4 regions of the Ruegeria sp. N10 genome follow, and region 1 is predicted to be linked to each of the others. Evidence: riboswitches for the same ligand, from Rfam matches in the RefSeq annotation. Region 1 holds a riboswitch; each other region holds the start of a gene.

Region 1 (5,205 bases):
TCTCAAACGAAATTACACTGCCCTACAGGCAGTTTGCGGCCTTCTTTTCAACTAATCAAGGCGATAGAAAAATCTATCGGCGGACTATAGCGAAAATGCACACTCTGCCGAAAAACCTTCCAGAACCGGCGCATGGGCATTGAACACATCACGCCAACTGACGCGACCACCGGTTTTTCGACCGATCCGCACGGTACCCAGGTTGCTGTTGACAAACAGACACACAATCCGACCGTGGTCCTTGAGCTGATCCAACAGGGCATCGGGCACCTGCTCGACACCGCCCTGCACCATGATCGCATCATAGGGGCCGTGTTCCGCCACACCCTGTTCCAACGCGCCGACGTGGATGATGGCGTTGTGCACGTCAGCCTCGGCCAAGAGGTTTTGCGCCTCGGCTGCAAGGGTTTCGTCGCATTCAACACCCACAACCAACTCAGCCATCCGTGCGGTGACAGCCGTGGAATATCCCATTGCCGGAGCGATATCGAGGACCATCTCATCCTTGGATATGTTCAGCACGTCCAGCATTTTAGCCAGGGTCCGCGGCTCCAGCATGCTGCGCCCTCCACCCAGATCAATCAGGCCGTCCACATAGGCCGCCTCGCGTTGAGAATCGGGTACGAAGCTTTCCCGCGGAACACTCAGCATAGCCTCAATGATCGGGAACTTGGTGACGTCAGAGGGGCGGATCTGTGTATCAACCATTGTGCGGCGCCGGGCTGCGAAGTCAGTCATTGGATATCTCGTCTCATTCCCAAAGATGTCGGGCTTGTGCCATATCCTGAACCTTCCAGCAACGCCCCTGTTGCCGCAACCTGAATCGTGATCACCTTCTTGGGCATGGACTTCGGCAAATTTCAGTCTTGCCGGCAAATTCGCACGCAATCCACTGGACGCCCCAGAGGAAAGCTGTTAAAAACCCAATCACACCACGGCAAGTATTTGATTTTACTTGAAAAGGCGAGTTGGCGGAGTGGTGACGCAGCGGATTGCAAATCCGTGTACACCGGTTCGATTCCGGTACTCGCCTCCAATCACATCAAAATCGCTGACTTAACCCCGCAGTACACGCGTGCGACGCTCGGTATTTCAAGACGTTCAAGGCCCGCGATTCTGTCGAATTGCGGGCCAGATATGGCGTGTTTTTCGGAACTCCTGCCTACCCCTGCTCGTTCAAGGGGCCCGATTTTGTCTGGTATGTGCTTTACGTTCAGGCGCGCCCTTGTGGCACAACCTCGTATCCCGGCTCCTCCGGCTCATCATCCGTCATTTCGGCAGGGAAGCCCGGGGCGGTGATATCCAGGCCAGTTGCCTCTTCCAGCCGCTTGATAATATTTGGTGAAAGCTCGCGTTCGCCATAGCGTGCGATACCATCGTTAAAGATATTGATCATCACCGGGTTTATTTCCAGCGGCACCCCGGCGCGGTCGGCGACCTCCTGAAACAGACCGATATCCTTCTTCACCAGATCCATGGTGAAGGAAATATCGCGCGACCCGTTCAAGATGACCTGACTTTCGGTTTCGTGCACGAAGGACGTGCCGGACGAGATTTTGATCGCCTCATAGGTCGTGTTCAGATCCATCCCCGCAGCCTTTGCCGTAACCAGTGCTTCGGCGCAGGTGATCAGGTTGGCGGTGGCAAGATAATTGGTCATCACTTTCAGCACCGAGGCCGAGCCCAGTTCGCCGGTGTGCAAAACCCGACGACCCATTGTCGTCAGGAACGGCAGAATTCGTTCAAACGTTTCCCGGTTACAGCCCGCAAAGATCGAGATATTGCCCGTCGCGGCACGGTGGCACCCGCCAGAAACCGGGCAATCGACGGCCGCACCGCCGCGCGATATGACTTCGGCACCTAGGCGTTTGACTTCGGCCTCGTCCGTGGTCGACATCTCCATCCAGATCTTGCCGGGGCCCACTTCGGGCAACATCTCCTGCATGACTGCGTCCGATGCTGCCGGAGACGGCAGACAGGTGATCACCGCATCGCAATCGCGCATCAACTGGGCGGGCCCCTCAGCCGCCTTTGCACCTTTGGCGACAAACTCGGCCACCAGATCCGCGTTCAGGTCATGCACAGTCAGATCAATGCCGTTGCGCAAAAGGGATCCCGAAAGCTTGCCGCCTACGTTACCCAGACCGATAAATCCCACTTTCATATGACGCATCTCCAAGTTCGTCGTTTTCCCGTCATGCGACCACATACCGAACACATTCTTCATGCCGCCGAACGACGCCTACAGGTCGCTTTTTTCTCCTTGGCTTATTTGTTGCGCGCGAACCGCTTGACAAGCGGGTCAGCGGTGCCGCATGTCCCTTTCGTTGGTGTCGGCGACAGCCGATGAAAAGGGAATGCGTCAACGGTTCATCCGCCAAGCGCAGCCGCCCCCGCGACCGTGACCGGAGAGGATGCCCAATGCCACTGGCCTGTGCCGGGAAGGCGGGACATCCGACAGAGCGACCGCTCTGGCATCCGCAAGCCGGGAGACCTGCCAACACCCGAAGTTGAAACCGGGCGGGGTGTTCCGGTGTCGGGTCCATGTGCAGACGTGGTGCCCGCATGAAACCCCGTCCCCCGCGAAGAGGATTTGGGGGGATGAGAGACATGACCGAGAACGCACCGGTAGAGCTACTGGTCTGCACGACTTGCCGCCGGGGTCTGCCCGTCGAGGATGACGCTGAGCGACCCGGCACATTGTTGCACAAGGCCCTGGAACAGGCTGTCCTGCCGGATGGTATCACTCTGAAACCGGTCGAATGCCTTTCGAACTGCGATCAGGGCTGTTCCATCGTTCTTCGGGGCGGGCCGGATCGCTGGACCTTTGTTTACGAGAATCTGAACGAAATCGATCACGTCGATGTCATCATCGATGGCGCGACTAAGTATCTGGCCACAGGCGATGGTCTGGTGAAATGGCGCGACCGTCCTGAACATTTCCGCAAAAATTGCGCCTCGCGCATTCCCCCGATTGGAGCCTGAGATCATGTCGAACCTTGAAAAACTCCCCGTCACTGTGATCACCGGCTTTCTGGGCTCGGGCAAAACCACGCTGGTGCGCCATCTGATGCAGAACCCGCAGGGCAAGCGCCTTGCGATTGTTGTTAACGAGTTTGGCGATGTGGGTGTTGATGGCGACATCCTGAAGTCCTGCGCGATTCCGGAATGCCCTGCGGAAAACATCATGGAACTGGCAAACGGCTGCATCTGCTGCACCGTGGCCGATGATTTCATCCCGACCATCGAGGCGCTGATGGCGCTGGAACCGCGCCCGGATCACATTTTGATCGAAACATCCGGCCTTGCACTGCCCAAACCGCTGCTGAAAGCGTTTGATTGGCCTGATATCCGTTCGAAGATCACCGTTGATGGCGTTATTGCGCTGGCCGATGCCGAGGCCGTGGCCGCCGGTCGCTTTGCTCCGAACGTTGAAGCGGTGGATGCCCAACGGCTGGCTGATGACTCGATCAACCACGAAACACCCTTGTCCGAGGTGTTCGAGGATCAGATCTCGTGCGCGGATATCATCCTGCTGACCAAGCCCGATCTGGCAGGTCCCGAAGGTGTCGCGAAAGCTAAACAGATCATCGCCGCTGAGGCGCCGCGCCCGCTTCCCGTCGTCGAGGTTGCCGAGGGTGTCGTCGACGTTCGTGTCGTGCTTGGCCTTGAGGCTGCCGCCGAAGATGACATGGACGCGCGCCCGTCACATCACGATGGCCATCACGATCATGAGCATGACGATTTCGAAAGCATCATCGTCGAGTTGCCGGAACAGACCGACCCGGCGGAACTGGTTGCCAGGATTGAACGTCTGGCAACTGAGCTGAATATCCTGCGCGTCAAAGGCTATGCCGCCGTCACTGGCAAACCGATGCGCCTGCTGGTTCAGGCTGTCGGCGTACGGGTTCGTCACCAATACGACCGCCCGTGGGAGCCCGGTGAAGAGCGCCGCTCGCGCCTGGTCGTCATTGCCGAACATGACGACATCAAAGAGGCTGAGATCCGTGATATCCTAGTGGGTGTGACCGAGGTTGCCGAGTAAGTCATGCACGTCGTCTTTCGCGAAAGCCACGGGCTCGAGGAAACCGAGACCCCAACCGATCTGGGCCAAAGCCCGGCTGATCTGGTTGTACTGTCCTTTTCCGACAGTGACCTGGGCGCTTTCGCGGCGGGCTGGCATCGCGGCGGCGGACCTGAGGGGCGGATGCCAACCTTGCGACTGGCCAATCTTGCAGCATTGAAACACCCACTGTCCGTCGACACCTATGTTGAACAGACACTTGAAGGCGCAAAGGGCATCCTGATCCGTCTGATCGGTGGCGTGCCCTATTGGTCTTACGGGTTGCAACAGGTTCTGGCACTGGCACAGGCCAAAGGCATCGCGCTGGCCGTTTTACCGGCGGATGGGCGCGAAGACACTCGGTTGGATGAGTATTCGACCCTGCCCCTCTCGACCCTGCGGCGGCTGGCACATCTGTGTGATACCGGCGGAGAAGTCGCCGCGCAGGCCGCATTGGCACAGATGGCGTTAGCAGCAGGGCTTTATGCCGGCCCGGTGATGGGCGCGAAAACCCTGCCCGAATGCGGTGCGTGGTGCCCGGAACAGGGTGTCATCCCGGTGGATTGCGCGTTCGTGAACGATGCTAAACGCATTCTCGTAACCTTCTACCGCGCTTATCTGACATCAGCAGACACAGCCCCGGTCGCGGCCCTGATCCGCAGCCTGCGCGCCCGCGGGCTCCAGGCGGTGGGTTTGTTCGCCCCGTCGCTCAAGGCCCCGGCCGCTGCCAACTGGCTCAGGGAACAGGTCGTTGCCCTGAGACCATCGGCCATCATCAACGCCACTTCATTCTCGGGAAAGGGCGCGTCTGGCACGTCGCCTTTGGACGCGGCGGATGTGCCGGTGTTTCAGGTCGCCCTCGCCACCTCGCGACGCAAGGCTTGGGCCGAGGCCGAACGCGGCCTGTCGCCTGCCGACCTCGCCATGCATGTGGTATTACCCGAAGTGGACGGGCGAATATCAGCAGGCATTGCCTCCTTCAAAGAGCCGGGCAAGCGCGATCCGCATCTGGAATACTCGCGTTTTGCGCATCGGGCCGAGCCGGACCGGATCGAGGCGATCATCGACCGGGTATCGGGCTGGCTCGCCCTGAATGACAAACCCAAGGCAGACCAGATCCCCGCGTTGGTACTGTCCACATA
Region 2 (5,205 bases), on a different contig from region 1:
TGTGATCTTTACGACGGACACCCAATGCGTGATTTCGGCCAGATCGCGCAGCACGGCCAGAGGGTCTGCGCCTTCCGCATATTGACCGCTCAGTTCAGTGAGCGCCCCTGCCGCGTCACCGCGCAGGATCATGTCCATCAGGTCCAGAACCCGTCCACGATCGGCCAGACCCAGCATCGCACGGACCTGATCTGCCGTCGTCTCACCGGCCCCGTGCGAGATTGCCTGATCGAGCAATGAGGTCGCGTCGCGGGCCGACCCTTCTGCAGCGCGGGTGATCAGCGCCAGTGCGTCGTCGGCAATCTGCGCGCCCTCGGCCCCGGCGATCTTGCGCAGCAGACCGATCATGTCTTCGGGCTCAATCCGGCGCAGGTCAAAGCGCTGACACCGCGACAGAACCGTGACCGGCACTTTGCGAATCTCGGTGGTCGCGAAGATGAATTTCACATGTGCGGGCGGTTCCTCGAGCGTCTTGAGCAGCGCGTTGAATGCGCTGGTCGAGAGCATGTGAACCTCGTCGATGATGTAGATCTTGTAGCGCGCGCTGGCGGCGCGATAGCGGACACTGTCGATGATCTCGCGGATATCGTTGACGCCGGTACGGCTGGCCGCATCCATTTCCATCACATCGACATGGCGACCTTCCATGATTGCGACGCAATGCTCGCACTGACCGCAAGGCTCTGTTGTCGGCCCTCCGGTTCCATCCGGTCCAATGCAGTTCATGCCCTTGGCGATGATCCGCGCCGTGGTGGTTTTTCCCGTTCCGCGAATGCCGGTCATGATAAAGGCCTGCGCAATCCGGTCGGCCTCAAAAGCGTTTTTTAGGGTGCGCACCATAGCATCTTGACCCACCAGGTCGGCAAAGGTTTCCGGGCGGTATTTGCGGGCGAGAACCTGATAGGCGGGGCTGGGCGTGTCTGTCATGTCTACTCGCTCGGATTCGGTGCTTCGGCACAGCGTAGTGGCGGCGGCAGTCCGCGTCCACTGTGGGGCGAGATGATTTTTTGTTTCAGAAACGGACTGGTTTCCAACTAAACTGGACCAGCGGATTTAATGACTCATTTTGTAAAGAGTACCTTGGGGGAGGACGCACTTCATGTCGCAGCTGGTCATTTTTGCTCTGCAGGTCGGAGGCGGAACGCTTGCCCTTACTTCAATGCCAGGGCGTGGCGGGGATTACGCCACCGATCTGGATACGATTGCGGCGTGGAAACCAGGCCTTGTGATTTCAATGACGACGGATGTCGAAATGCTTCAGGATGGCGCGCAGCACTTTGGCAGTGACATCCAAAGCCGGGCCAGCCGGTGGGTTCACCTGCCGATCGAAGATTTTGGAGCACCGACGCAAGCGGTTCGGAAGGCCTGGCCAGAGGTCAGCGCCACGGCCCGACACGCACTGTCGGGCGGTGGCCGGGTCCTTGTACACTGCCGTGGGGGGTGTGGCAGATCCGGGATGATTGTTCTGCGACTGATGGTTGAATGCGGTGAACGCGCCAGCGACGCACTGGACCGCTTGCGGGCCGTGCGCCCCTGCGCTGTCGAAACCGATGCGCAGCTGGCCTGGGCGTCCCGGATCACCCCGGCACAGGTGGAAGTGGGATCAAGCTGAAAGCTGCTGTGGCGCGTAGCCGGTTTTTTGGGGGCGGATCGTCGAAACCTCGATCATGGCGCAAGGCAGGTTCGCGATGGTGCCCGAGGGCAGCGTGCTGAATGTAGGTCCAAAGATCAAATCAGCATAGGCATCCAGATCCCGAGTTGCCGTGTCAGGGTGTGTTCCACAGAAAATGCGAACGCTGCCGGATCGCGCTCTGATCGTTGCCATGCACCCTTCTGCGCAATGTGACAGCGCGCTGCTGCCTTCAAATTCGAAATCCTCGCTGGTGGCCGAAACCGCCTGCGCCATGGCTTCCGAAATCGAGCGGGCCAGTCGCGCCAAAGCCGGGCAGGTTTTCCCTGTCCGCTGGCACACCGTTGCGCTGTATTCGTGTGATTTTGTCTTCCAGATCATCCTGCGCCCTCCGCGCGTGGTGGGCTGGAATATTGGGGCAGGTGGGACAGCATTTCGCCGTCAGGACCTGCCCGGACACCCCGCCCGAGTTTCGGTTTCAGTTCCGATGGCAGGTCTCCTGACTTGCGGGTCATTGCTCTGCCGACCTTCCCAGCCCATAGGCCAGTGGTATTTCGGCATTGCTTACCGCTTACAGTTGCGGGGGCAGTCGCGGACTTGGTTGATGTCTGTGTGACCAGACAAACCGCACCGTGTTCCCTTTTCATCCCGACCTCTTGTAGGGGCCGGAAACCATCACACAACCGCTAGCGTCTGATCGCGTTCCGAGTCAAGCCGATCTTTAGGCCGGACGTTTGGTCATGCTGGATGCGGATTATGTTCCGGCCTAGTGTCGTCGGCATTGAAGGCAGGCAAACCGATTGTTTCAGTGAAAGCCGGGGATCATGTTGGATACGGAACAGACGGTGTTGATCGAAGATTTCAGCTTTCCGTCAGGGTCCGTGACCTTGTCGGCGCGGTTGTACCGGCCTGTGGGTGAGCCGGAAACCGTTGTTGTGCTGAACAGTGCTACAGGTGTGCCGCGTGACTATTATCGCCATTTTGCGCGATGGCTGACTACCAAGCGGGGGATGGCTTGCCTGACCTATGACTATCGGGACTACGGGCTTTCGTTGGTCGGCCGCCTGAAAGACGCGCGTGCAACAATGGCGGATTGGGCGTTGATCGATATGCCTGCGGCACGGGCCGAGATGCGCAGGCGGTTTCCAAAGGCGCAGCACTGGACCATTGGTCATTCGGTCGGTGCGATGCTGGGGCCGGTGCAGCCGGATATCAATCAGATCGACCGTATGATCTGTGTGTGTTCGGGGCTGGTGACTTTGAAAGATCACCCATGGCCCTATCGGGGGTTGGCGGGGCTGTTCTGGTATGGCCATGCACCGCTGATGGTGCGGGTGCTTGGCTATCTGCCTGGCAAAGCAATCGGGTTTGGCTCGGACCTGCCAGCCTCGGTATACTGGCAATGGCGCAAATGGTGCACAGCTCCTCTTAGCTACGTTCCCGAGATCGGGCAGAATTTGCCTGATGCGCATTGGGGCAGTTCTGGAACACCTGTGGATCTGTTCACGTTCGAAGACGACCAGATGGTTCCGCCCGAGGCGGTTTGGCGCCTTGCCGATCTGTATGGCCCCGGGGCCAGACGCTACCTTCTGAAGCCTGCCGAATTTGGGCTGCCGGAGATTGGTCACATAGGCGCATTTGCCCGGCGCAATGCAGCGGTCTGGCCGCGCCTGATCGCCTGATCAGACGCGACGCAGGTTTTCCATAACACCTTGCAGCTATGGCCGTTTGCGAAGCTTCTTGTCCTGCATGACACCGCGGACCATCTTGCCGAACGCCTTGTCCCGCGCCCGCGATTGCGCAACGGTTTCCGAGTTTCGTTGATCTTCGCGCCGCAGCTTGCGCCAACGGTCCAGCCGCGCCGGATCAAGAACGCCTTTGCCGATTGCGTTCTGCACGGCACAGCCGGGCTCGGTCTCGTGCTGACAATCCGAAAAGCGGCAGCTTTGGCCAAGCTCTGTGATGTCCGAGAACACGTTGTCGATTCCGTTCTGAGCGTCCAGCAAACGCAATGCGCGCATTCCCGGCGTGTCGATCAGCCAGCCACCGTTACCCATCCGGTGCAACGCGCGCACCGTTGTCGTGTGCCTGCCCCGTGCGTCGTCTTCGCGAATTCCAGAGGTGGCGAGGTTTTGATCCGTCATGGCGTTGCTGAGCGTCGTTTTACCCACGCCCGACGACCCGACCAGCGCGCCGGTCTGGCCTTTGGGGCACCATGCCAGAACCTTTTCGATATCTGCCGGGTCCAGCGCATTGATCGCCAGTACCGACAAAAAAGGGTCCAGAGATTGCACTTGTCCCGAGAAACTGCCGGGGTCATCCGACTGGTCAGCTTTCGTCAGGACAACGACAGGATAACATCCGGCCTGATGTGCCAGCGCCAGATAACGTTCCAGCCGGGGCAGGTTGAAATCGGCGTTGCACGAGCTGACGATGAACAACACATCGACATTGGCTGCAATCAGTTGTGTTGCGGCACCTGTACCGGCAGCCCTGCGTTGCAGCAGGCTGCGCCGGTCCAGAATGTGACGCACGCGGTTTTCGGCGTCGGCAAGGACCCAATCCCCAACGGCATATGAACCGGTCGGATTATCCGGTGTCAGCAAAGGGATATCACCATCCGGGCTCAGCCCGATCAGACGGTCCCGATGTACCGATGCGATACGAAAGGGCGTGTCAGAAGGAAAAACCGCATGCTGCGCGGCAAAGTAAGAGGACCATCCCAGGTCCGAAAGCGTATAAGACATTTATCTGCCTGTTTTCAGAAACAGCAATGCCAACGGATGGCATGCGCGCATCCGCAGGTCGTGTGTTCAGGCAGTCCGGTGATTCCGGTGAATCAGAACCAGTCTGCCCGAAGGGTTTTCACTACAATCATAAAGCCCTCCTGTGGCTGTGGTTCACGAAGTGAGAGGTTGGACATCGACCCAAGCGGGGCTCGTTGTGGCTGCTTCCTTCCGGACCTGACCAGGTTGGCGAGGCGCTCGCCCGCGCCAACCTCTCGAGTCCGGATATAGGGAAGGCAACGGGAAAAGACAACCCGTCAGAGCGTCAGGCGGATGCGTTCAAATCCCCTGCCATCCGAGCCCAGCAACACGGGATCGAACCTGCGCAACTCATCCAAATATTTCGGGGCGCCCGGACCTGTGCGAAGAATTGTTGTCACGCCCCGCTGCGGTATCAGCGAGAACGGGTAGGGCTGCGTGACGATCGGATCGGGCGGAAGGTGCTGCGCCAGGTAATCCCGCACAAGGTCCTTGATGCTCAGCGGTGGCAGGCTGATGAACTCAGACGTTGTCGCATGCGGGAAATGCCCGCCTCCGCTGGCGCGGTAATTGTTCAGCGCCATAACGAACATCTGCTCCGGTCGTACGGGGCGGCCTGCATATGTCAGATCGCTGATCCGCCTGTGGTCTGGATGGATCATTTTCCCCTGCGCATCGTATCGAGGCGGCTGAGTAGGGTCGATCTGATAAGACAGTCCAAACACGATGTCGAAATTGTACCCGGCCCGTTCAGGGTTGATCAGTTCGGGCTCGGAACCGGGCTTTAACTGGTTGAATACGCTGGCCGAC
Region 3 (5,205 bases), on a different contig from region 1:
ACAAAACAGCCACCCGGTCACAGGCCATCGCCTGATTCAGATCGTGCAGCGCCATCACTGTCGTCACTTTTAGAATTCGAACACAGTTCAGGATCGACAGTTGGTGATGAATGTCCAGATGGTTGGTCGGTTCGTCCAAAAGCAAGAGTCCCGGTTGCTGAGCCAAAGCGCGTGCGATGTGCAGTCGCTGGCGCTCTCCTCCCGACAATGTCGCCCATTCTCTGTGTGCCATATCGGCCATTTCCACGGTTTGCAGGGCTTTGTCGACTTGCCAGGTGTCCTCGGCGCGCCACGGCCGTAAGGCCGACAGCCAGGGCGTGCGGCCCAGCTCGACCACGGACCGTGCAGTTACGCGTTCGGCTGTATCAGCCTGTTGTTCAACAATGGCAATCCGTTGGGCAATCTGTCTGCGCGACAAATGCGAAACGGGATGGCCCGCTATGACGACTTTTCCCGAAACCGGACGTGCCAAACCCGCCAACAGGCGCATCAGAGTTGATTTGCCCGAACCGTTGGGTCCGACCAAAGCCAGTGTTTCGCCGGGCTCCACGACAAACGATACGTCTGACAGCAAAGTCTTGCCGCGAACCGAAAATGTCAGGTTTTGCGCCTCGATCTTCATTGGGCGTTCCTCTGGCCGCGCACCAGAATTACGGCAAAGGCAGGCGCACCGATCAGGGCGGTAACCACCCCAATCGGCAGAACCTGACCCGGGATGATGATGCGCGACACGATATCGGCGCCGATCAGGAAGACCGCTCCGATCAAGGCGGCCGTTGGGATAAGCCTGCGATGCCCCGGTCCTACAAGGAACCGTGCGGCATGAGGGATGACCAGCCCGACAAAGCCGATGGACCCGACGATCGAAACCATGACCGCTGTTGTCAGCGCGGTGGCGAAGATCAGGGTTGCCTGCACCCGCCGCACCGGTATGCCCAGCGAGGCCGCTGAATCAGTGCCGAAAATAAATGCGTCCAAAGCTCTGGCGTGAAAGCGGCAAATAAGCCAGCCGGCAAAGGCCACCGGAATGGCCAGATATACATCCGGCCAGCGCACGCCGCTGAGGTTTCCCATCAGCCAGAACATGATCCCGCGCGCCTGATCGGCATTGGCGGATTTGGCGATGATAAAGGCCGTTAGCGCATTGAACAACTGAGACCCGGCAATTCCCGCCAAAACGATTTGCGCCGTCGCAGCCCGCCCGCCGCCTGCGCCGGAGGCTCGGGCCAGCAATGCGACAAAACCAAAAGCCAAAAGCGCGCCATTGAACGCGCCAAAAGACAGCGACAAAGCTCCCCCGCCTAAACCAGCGATGGTTACAGCCACGGCACCTGTCGAGGCCCCGGCAGAAATGCCCAAAATATAAGGGTCAGCCAACGGGTTTCGCAGCAATGCCTGCAACACGACCCCTGCGACAGCCAGACCGGCACCGCAGGACGCAGCGACCAGAGCGCGAGGAATCCGGTAGCTCCAGATAATACCCTGATCAATTGGGTCGACGGGCAGGTCCGCTCCGGCCAGCTTGTTGACCAGAACGGAGAGAACCAAATCGGGCGACAACGAGGTTTCCCCGATCATCGCGCCCGCAAGGACCGCCGCAATCAACAATGGCACAGTTAGGCACGCGGCCTTGAAACCCTGCCGAAAGATTGCGGCGACCTCGTTCACAGGTTGTTTCCGATGGTATCCAGCTTCTCGGCCAGATCCTCCAGCGCCGGGATCGCGCGGATGGTGGCGTCCATGGCCTGCGCATCCATAACGACAATCCTGTCATTCTTGACCGCATCCATCTGGCTGGTCACCGGATCAGCGCGCAGGAACTCCAGCTTTTTCAGGTAGTCGTCCGCAGCAAAGCGACGGCGGTCCATCTTGGCAATCACGATCACTGTCGGGTTGGCCTTGGCAATGGTCTCCCAGCCAACTGTTGGCCATTCTTCATCCGTCTCGATGACGTTGCGGATGCCCAATGTGCTCATCATGTATCCCGGTGCGCCCTTCTGCCCGGCCACAAACGGATCGCTTTCCATTTCAGGAGATGAAAACCAGAATACGGCTGACACGTCGTCCAGTTTCACGGCTTGCGCCTTGGCGACGGCTGCGGCTTCGCGGGCCTTGTACTTGGCAACCAGGTCCGTGCCGCGTTCGGACACATCAAAGGCTGCCGCCAGTTCTTCGATACCCTGATACAGCGTATCGGTCGAGAACGCTTGCAGGCGGGTGCCATCGCCGCCGACCGTATTGTCTTTGCCGACGCAATCCGCAGGCATTACGTAAGTTGTAATACCCAGTTCGTGAAATTGCTCACGCGTGGCGACGATGCCCTCGGGTCCGACATGCCATTCATATTGCGCTGCGACCAGTCCCGGCCGCTTGGCAACAACGCTTTCAAAGCTGGGATCATTGTCTGCCAGACGCTCTACCTTGGCATTCACCTCGGCATATTCAGGCAGCACCTCGTTGAACCATACCGAGGTTCCAAGAACCTGCTCGCCCAGACCCAGCGCATAAAGCACCTCGGTCGCGGCTTGGCCGACCGTGACTGACGACGTCACTGGCGCGTCAAACGTGACCGAGTGACCGCAGTTTTCGATGGTTAAGGGAAAGTTTCCTTCGGCGGCAGCGCTGGTAGCCAGCAAGGAAAGGCCAATCAGGCCAGTGCGTAGAAACATGACAATCGATCTCCATGTGTCAATGACCAGAGAACGGGTGAATGGGCATTTACCGAAGCAACAGACGCTTTTCTGCCTGCTGTGAGCGCAGAGTGGTACATAGCCCGCCCGGCGCGTTTCTTCGGCAACCTCCCCGGACAACCCCGCCCGGTGTGTTTCGGTTTCATACCGGCAGGTCTCCTGACTGACGGGTCTTTGTCTGTCCTGTCTTCCCAGACCGAAATGGCCCAGTGACGGAATGGACAGCGCTCGCCGCCTACAGTTGCGGGGGCAGTTCCGGTTGGCACCAAAAGGCACCTCGGATTCCCTCTTAGCCACATCGGGACCGGTAAAACGCGGGTACCTTAACACTTACTCTGCGGCAAGAAAAAACTCGGGGGTCTTTCCCATTTTCTCCCAAGGGCATGAACCTGCGCGTCTCAACATGGTGCTGACGTCAGACAAGCCGCTGAGAAGGCGCTACAATCCGCCCCGAGGACGTCGGTGTGTGATATATAGGAAAATCATGGCTGGGGTGGTAGGATTCGAACCTACGATACACGGTACCAAAAACCGCTGCCTTACCACTTGGCTACACCCCAACGGTGAGCGGCTATCTACGATTGTTGATGGCAGGGTTCAAGAGCGTTTTGCAAAAAAAGCGAGCGCCGTAAATTTTTTTTGAAGGCCCCTCATTTGGTATCGATCAACACCGCTCCGGTACGGTTGCCTTCTTGTACCAGCGCATGGGCCGCAGCGCATTCTTCCAACGTAAAGACCTTGTGAACGGGGCAGATCAGTGCGCCATCAGTCAGTGCCTTGTGTAATGTCTTTATTGCGGTGGCGCGCAAGTCCGCGGGCAGCAGGTAGATCAGAACCGCTTCGAGCGTCACGGCCTTGAACATCATGGGTCCAAAGGGAAAGACAGGTGTCATATTCCGGGCAGATCCATATGCGTTGATACGGCCGTTTTCGGCGATGACGGCAACGTTGGTGGCAAGGTTCTGTCCAAATTCGACATCGACGATTCGACCGATTGCATGCCCATCATTTGCATCGAGGATCTTATCCGAAAGGTGTTCACCGGTGTAGTCGAGCACGACATCCGCACCAGCTGCCTTGACCCGGTCAAAGTTGCGGGCGCTGGCCGTTGCGATCACTTTGGCTCCGGCCCATTTGGCAAGCTGCACAGCCAGATACCCGACGGTGCCCGCCCCGCCATGGATCAATATGGTTTGCCCGCCCGGTGCGCCGCCCGAGAACACCGCATGGCTTGCGGTTAGGCCCGGAATTCCAAGAATTGCCCCGGTTTCAAGTGACACTGTCTCGGGCAGTTCGACAGCCTGAGATTCGGGCAGGGTGATGTGGCTGGCAGCTGTACCAAATGCGCGCTGCCATTGCCCGTTCCAAATCCACACGCGCCGGCCAATCCGCGCCGCGGGTACTCCATCGCCAACCGCTGTGATGACTCCAGCCCCGTCGCTGTGCGGAACGATCAGCGGAAACGGGGGTTCCGTGACACCCGGCCGGGTTCCCGCACGGGCCTTGATATCCGAGGGGTTTACGCCGGAATAGGACAACTCGACCGTGACTTCACCTGGTTCAGGCTGGATCAGGGGAATATCCTGTATACGCAAGACATCGACAGCGTCTCCGAAGGCTGAATAAGTGACTGCGCGCATAGCGTCCTCCATTTAGGTCGAGTTAAGCGGCGATTGGGCCGGTAACTCAAACACCTTGTCGCGCTTTTTCAGGGCGATGCGCAACCGCGGATACCGGAATTCGTCTTTCGCCTATTCCCGAATTTCGGAAGGATCGACGCCCCAAAGGTTCGATTTCAATGTCCAGCCACGGTATCCGCCAGCGGTGATCCGGCACCAGTCCTGCGAACAGGTTCCAAGGCGCGCCACTACTCCGGTCTCGAAATGAGCGTTCACGGGCGAGGCTGGATCGGGGCGGGCATAAACAGGCAGCATCTCGGATTCGATCAGCACCGTTCGGACGCCAGACAACAAGGCATAGTGAACCCAGCCACCCGCGCCGTCGCGGTCCTGGACCTTGCGCCAGTTGCCATATTCGGCAGTGACCTGCAGCGGCATGCCGCGCCGTTTGAACACCCAGTCGATTCGATGGGTCAGGGACGGTCCGCGTCGCACGTTGCCTTCGGCTGCCTTCATCGACACATAGCGGGGCAGGGGCAGGTTGGTGACCGATCCGCGTTTGACCTCGGCCTGAGCGGCACAGACACCGAACATGACCAGAAATACGGAAACTACCGCCAGAGATCGGCGTTTTACCGGTCGAATACCACTCACTGACTGCCCGCTCTTATGCCTGTTGATCCGGTTCTGAAAAAAGGTCGACACAATGCCATTGGGGTTCTTGTGCCCCGCCTTATCCTGCGCCACGATGCCATGGCGCGCGTCCGTTTGCAAAGCAGTGGGAGAGCCGAGGTGCCAAGAGAACGTTTAAGTGTTGTCGTTACGCGACGGTTGCCTGAGGCAGTAGAAACCCGGTTAAGCGAATTGTTCGACGTGCGCCTGCGCGACGACGACAC
Region 4 (5,205 bases), on a different contig from region 1:
CAACGTGGCGATTTTGGCGTCGTTTGCCGCATCTCCCAGAGTGGCTTTTGCCCATTGTCCGATCAGAAGCCCCGCAAGGAAATTGTCGGTGGCAAAGGTCGCGTCGGCCGAGTCGATAGGCTCAAGCGGGGTGTCCAGCGCAATCACCAGCAGCCCGGCATCGCGGGCCTGCTGCACCGCCGGAACGATAGACGACGTATCTGACGCGGTCAGCAGGATACCCTTTGCGCCATCCAGTATGCAGGTTTCGATGGCCTGAACCTGAGTTTCGTGGTCGCCGTCGACTTTGCCGGCAAAGGCCTTCAGCGTCATGCCAAGCTCTTCGGCTTTGGCTGTCGCGCCCTCTCTCATTTTGACAAAGAAAGGGTTGGTATCCGTCTTGGTGATCAGGCAAACGGTTTCACCTTCGGCCATTGCACTGCTTGCCATGGCCGTAACCGCCAGCGCCGTAGCGCCTGCAAGTTTCGCAAGTTTCATCGGTAGTCCTCCCAGTTTTCCCAATGCCCGTCAGGGCATACGTCTGATCGGGCGAAATCCGGCCCGATCGAACGTGAAAACCATCACAAGATTCGAATTTTGAGTCAATAAATAAATCACTCTTATTTATTATTGACAGAAAGGAAGGGTTTCAACATTGTCGTCACGAAGGGGATGGCCGTGTCTGCAAACAACTCTTTGGACAATACCGCTGGCGTACGCGAGCCAGACATGCGCGGCACCAATCAAAGCGGAATGCGGGCCCGAAATGAACGGCTTGTCCTGTCACTGGTCCGGCGCCATCAGGCCCTTGCAAAATCTGAGATCGCGCGGATGACCGGGCTGTCGGCACAGACGGTTTCGGTCATCATGCGCCAGTTGGAAACCGATGGGCTGCTTCTGCGGGGCGAACCGATCCGGGGAAAAGTCGGGCAGCCCTCGGTTCCCATGCGCCTGAATCCGGATGGCGCGTATTTCTTTGGGCTCAAAGTCGGGCGGCGCAGTACCGAGCTGGTGCTGACGGATTTCCTTGGCAATGTCAGGCACCGTGAGCGGCGGACTTATGATTTTCCGACGCCCGAGGCGACACTGAGCTTTTCCAAGGAAAGCCTCGACAAAGTGATGACGTCGCTGTCGCCCGAAGCGCGCGGCAGGATCGCGGGTCTTGGGATTGCGATGCCATTCTACCTTTGGGACTGGGCACAGACATTGCAGGTTCCGCAGGAGAAAATGGATCCGTGGCGTGACGCGGACCTGAAAGGCGCGTTGGCCGCTAGCTATGACGTGCCGGTTTTCCTGCAAAACGACGCAACGGCCGCCTGCGGTGCCGAGCTGGTGTTTGGCCCTGCAGAAGGCCCGCGAGATTTCCTGTATTTCTATGTCGGCTTCTTCATCGGGGGCGGGGTGGTTCTGAACGGCTCCATCTTTTCAGGGCGGGGAAATGCCGGTGCGCTTGGCCCATTGCCTGTGCCGGACGAAGTGGGCGGAGTGAAACCGTTGATAGATGTCGCCAGTCTTTATGTGCTGGAGCGTGCGGTTGGTGGAAATGCCGCAACAGCCGGTTCAATCTGGGAAACGACACTGCATTGGGACGTACCGGAAACCCACCTTGAGAATTGGCTGAACCAGGCGGCGCACGGAATCGCCCATGCCATCGTCTCTTCTTGCAGCCTGATCGATTTCGAATGTGTCAAGATTGATGGCTGGATGCCTGCTGATATCAAGGCGCGGCTGGTGGAAAGGGTTGAGCTCAAACTATCCCATATGAACCTGACCGGGCTTGAACGGCCCTTGGTGCTGGCAGGGGCGGCGGGCCCGGATGCCCGGTCATTGGGGGCGGCCAGTTTGCCATTGTCGGAAAGATACCTGCTCGAGGGGTAGGTTCATCCCCGAAAAACCCCGACCTGTATCCAAAGCGGATCAACCGGAAAAAGGGCATTGCCCGCTGAACTTTTTGACAGCCAGCGCAATTGATCGTTGACGGATGCCGAAGAAGTCTGGCAAGCCGCTCGGCATGTCCGGTTCCGGGGCGTGCTCTGGAATCAATAGGGAATGCGGTGCGGGCTTTGGCCCAATTCCGCAACTGCACCCGCAACTGTAAGCGGCGAGCAGGGCTGAAGTGCCACTGGAGTTAATCCGGGAAGGCCAGCCCAACGCTTTGACCCGCAAGTCAGGATACCTGCCGGACATGTGCCTTTGACAAGGGCACTCCTAATCGGCGACGGGATGTGCGTCGGAGCAGGATGCTTGAAAAAGCAGCTCGGCTTGGACGTCCCCGCAGTCAAAACGCATCTCGTACCGGGGTTGGTACGATGGGACAAGGACGACTATTGATGACCAAGCTGCTTTCTGCAGCCGCTGTGGCGATGGCGCTTCCAGCGATGGCAAATGCGCATTTCCTGCTGGAATACACCTCTGACACCATGATCGACGCACCGGGGAATGTTCCGGTCAAGCTGATCTTCTGGCATCCGTTCTCGAACGGGCATGTCATGGATCTGGACAAGCCGCAGGAATTCTACGTGATCCACAACGGTCAGAAAACCGACCTGCTGGACACTCTGGAACCCGTGCGTTTCACCGGTGGGGAAAACGAAGGCGCGGCATTCACGGGTTATGTTCCGGTCAAACGGTCGGGCGACTATGTGCTGGTGACAGTTCCCCAGCCCTATTACGAGGGGTCTGAGGATATCTATATCCAGCAGATCGCCAAGGCATTCCTGAACCGCAACGAATTGCCGACCGACTGGATGAACCCGGTGGGCTTGCCGGTTGAGATCATCCCGCTCAACAAACCGACCAACATCATCGCGGGTTCGACCTTTACGGGTCGAGTTATGGCAGAAGGCCAACCGGTTGCGGGTGCCGAGATCGAGATCGAGTACATGGCCGCAGAACCGGACATGGAAAGCACGGCTGCTTCGGCCCCGACCGTCTCGCCGTTGCCGGGTGGTGCATTGGTCGCAACTTCGGATGATAACGGGTATTTCACATTCGGCGTTCCAAAAGCCGGATATTGGGGTTTTGCAGCGCTCGGCGCCGGTCCCGTGACCGAACACAATGGCAAAGAACTCAGCCAGGACGCGGTCATCTGGATCCGCGCCTGGGATTTGGAGTAACCGTAGATGCATATCGTTGACGGAGCCTTGTCCAACCCGGTTGTGATCGGCGGCGCCGTCGCTGCGGCGGGTGGAATTGCCATGGGCCTCAGGTCGCTGGATCTTGATCGCATCCCCACTGCGGGGGTGCTGTCAGCCAGCTTTTTCGTGGCATCGCTGATCCATGTTCCTATTGGTCCGTCGTCGGTGCACCTGATCCTCAACGGTATGGCCGGGCTTTTGCTGGGGTGGGCCGCATTCCCGGCCCTGTTCGTCGGGCTTTTGCTGCAAGCCGTCTTCTTTGGCTTTGGCGGGTTGACGGTATTGGGGATCAACACCCTGAACATCGCGTTGCCCGCGGTTCTGGCCGGACTGATCTTTAGCCGCCTGATCGCCCACGGCTCACCTCTGCAAGGTGCGATATGGGGCGGGGTCGGCGGTGCCTTTGCCATTGCCGCCACAACCGGCATGGTTGCGTTTTCACTGGCCTTGTCCGGGGATGCCTTCCTGCCTGCGGCCAAGCTTGTTTTCTTTGCACATATTCCTGTCATGGCGATTGAGGCGATCCTGACCGGGTTCGCGGTTTTGCTGGCGCGCAAGGTCAAGCCCGAGCTGTTTGTCAAACGAGCGGTCGCATGAGGTATCTGGCAATCATTCTGGCGCTGTGCTGTGCACCCCTACCTGCCTTGGCGCATAAGGTCATAGCCGGAGTGTTTAAATCCGGTGACGCCATCGAAGGCGAAATCGGCTTTTCCAACGGCGACATGGCAAGCGATACCGAGGTCATCGTCAACGGCCCGGACGGAGCCGAGCTGGGCCGTATCGTAACAGATGCAGACGGGTTTTTTATCTACACGCCAAACGCGCCGGTGGCCCATACATTCTTTGCAAACCTTGGTGCCGGACATGTGGCCGAGGTCACCATGCCCGCTGCGGATGTCGCCCGGATCATGGGCGTTGAAGCGGAACCTGATACCCCGCCAACAAACGCACCTGCCCAGACAGCGGCGGTGCTCAGCACTGAACAACAACAGGTCATTGCCAGGGCCGTGCGGGATGAGCTGCGCCCGCTGCGTCGGGAAATCGCGGCTTACCGCGAACAAAATGATCTGCAAACTGTTCTGGGTGGGATCGGATATATTGTCGGTCTGTTTGGTCTGGGCTTCTACTTTGCGGCACGCCGCAAGCTGGCGGCCTGATGGCGCATGTTCTGGGACAACAGGAAAGCACGCTGGTCAAAGCGGGCGCGCAGCGGCGCGGCGCGATCAACCCGCTTGATCCTAGGATGCGGATCGTTATGGCGGTTGTCTTCGCGGTGGTGACAGTGGCGGTGTCCTCGCTGACAGCGCTGTGCGCGGCTCTGGCGGTGTCCCTTTCGCTTCTTGCCGCGTCGCGTCTGCCCTGGCGGAAAACGTTGAAACGCATGGCCATGATGGATGGGTTCATCCTTTTCATGCTGGTGCTGTTGCCATTCTCCATGCCCGGCGACCCGATGTTCACGCTCTGGGGGTTTCCCGCAAGCTGGCAGGGTTTCTGGAAAGCGGTCGAGATCGCCTTGACGGCCAACGCGGTCATCCTGTCCCTGATGGTGCTGGTCGGCACGATGGAGCCGGTCACGCTTGGCCACGCCCTGCACCGCCTGCGCTGCCCCGAAAAGCTGGTTCACCTTCTGATGTTCACCATCCGATATATCGAGGTTCTGCGGGAAGAATACCTGCGCCTGCGCGCGGCCATGAAGGTACGCGGTTTTCGCCCGGCAACAAACTGGCACACCTATCGTAGTTTTGGCTATCTCGTGGGCATGATGCTGGTGCGCGCGATCGAAAGATCCGAACGCATACTTGATGCGATGAAATGCCGGGGGTTTTCAGGCCGTATGCTGCTGCTTCAGGACTTTGCCCTGACCCGAAGGGACATCGTTTTTGCCGCAGGTCTTGGTGCCCTTTGCGCGGGTCTGATCATACTGGATTTGGCATGACACTGATTGCGCTTGAAGATATCTGCTTTGCCTACCCTGGTCAGCCACCCGTTCTGGACGGTGCCAGCCTCAGCCTGTCCGCTGGTCAACGCCTGTCGCTGACGGGTCCGAACGGGGCGGGAAAATCGACCTTGCTGCGCATCACGCTTGGCT

The links. Region 1 has a riboswitch for cobalamin ahead of ACR0JI_RS00320 (DUF1636 family protein). Riboswitches for the same ligand answer to the same signal wherever they lie in the genome.
Region 2: linked by a shared signal. The riboswitch ahead of ACR0JI_RS18785 (hypothetical protein) and the one ahead of ACR0JI_RS00320 (DUF1636 family protein) in region 1 are both predicted to bind cobalamin.
Region 3: linked by a shared signal. The riboswitch ahead of ACR0JI_RS04715 (ABC transporter substrate-binding protein) and the one ahead of ACR0JI_RS00320 (DUF1636 family protein) in region 1 are both predicted to bind cobalamin.
Region 4: linked by a shared signal. The riboswitch ahead of ACR0JI_RS19825 (DUF4198 domain-containing protein) and the one ahead of ACR0JI_RS00320 (DUF1636 family protein) in region 1 are both predicted to bind cobalamin.

Annotation. Positions count from the first base shown of each region.
Region 1 covers NZ_JBQFLY010000001.1:65,077-70,281, reverse strand. Annotated here, with positions in the region: gene ACR0JI_RS00335 (protein-L-isoaspartate O-methyltransferase family protein) at 85-738, opposite strand; tRNA gene ACR0JI_RS00330 (tRNA-Cys) at 963-1,036, shown strand; gene ACR0JI_RS00325 (NAD(P)-dependent oxidoreductase) at 1,214-2,209, opposite strand; cobalamin riboswitch at 2,312-2,516, shown strand; gene ACR0JI_RS00320 (DUF1636 family protein) at 2,611-2,985, shown strand; gene cobW (cobalamin biosynthesis protein CobW) at 2,990-4,045, shown strand; gene cobN (cobaltochelatase subunit CobN) at 4,049-5,205, shown strand, end outside.
Region 2 covers NZ_JBQFLY010000019.1:8,752-13,956, forward strand. Annotated here, with positions in the region: gene ACR0JI_RS18775 (DNA polymerase III subunit gamma/tau) at 1-927, opposite strand, end outside; gene ACR0JI_RS18780 (protein-tyrosine phosphatase family protein) at 1,100-1,612, shown strand; gene ACR0JI_RS18785 (hypothetical protein) at 1,604-2,011, opposite strand; cobalamin riboswitch at 2,103-2,321, opposite strand; gene ACR0JI_RS18790 (alpha/beta hydrolase family protein) at 2,455-3,312, shown strand; gene rsgA (ribosome small subunit-dependent GTPase A) at 3,349-4,377, opposite strand; RNA gene ffs (signal recognition particle sRNA small type) at 4,536-4,634, opposite strand; gene ACR0JI_RS18805 (bifunctional 2',3'-cyclic-nucleotide 2'-phosphodiesterase/3'-nucleotidase) at 4,674-5,205, opposite strand, start outside.
Region 3 covers NZ_JBQFLY010000002.1:280,111-285,315, reverse strand. Annotated here, with positions in the region: partial or broken gene ACR0JI_RS04725 (ABC transporter ATP-binding protein) at 113-622, opposite strand; gene ACR0JI_RS04720 (FecCD family ABC transporter permease) at 619-1,668, opposite strand; gene ACR0JI_RS04715 (ABC transporter substrate-binding protein) at 1,665-2,669, opposite strand; cobalamin riboswitch at 2,823-3,014, opposite strand; tRNA gene ACR0JI_RS04710 (tRNA-Gln) at 3,176-3,250, opposite strand; gene ACR0JI_RS04705 (NADPH:quinone reductase) at 3,341-4,330, opposite strand; gene ACR0JI_RS04700 (SH3 domain-containing protein) at 4,442-4,903, opposite strand; gene ACR0JI_RS04695 (2-hydroxyacid dehydrogenase) at 5,102-5,205, shown strand, end outside.
Region 4 covers NZ_JBQFLY010000023.1:14,205-19,409, forward strand. Annotated here, with positions in the region: gene ACR0JI_RS19815 (substrate-binding domain-containing protein) at 1-477, opposite strand, end outside; gene ACR0JI_RS19820 (ROK family transcriptional regulator) at 652-1,857, shown strand; cobalamin riboswitch at 1,979-2,177, shown strand; gene ACR0JI_RS19825 (DUF4198 domain-containing protein) at 2,310-3,095, shown strand; gene cbiM (cobalt transporter CbiM) at 3,102-3,713, shown strand; gene ACR0JI_RS19835 (cobalt ABC transporter permease) at 3,710-4,273, shown strand; gene cbiQ (cobalt ECF transporter T component CbiQ) at 4,273-5,052, shown strand; gene ACR0JI_RS19845 (energy-coupling factor ABC transporter ATP-binding protein) at 5,049-5,205, shown strand, end outside.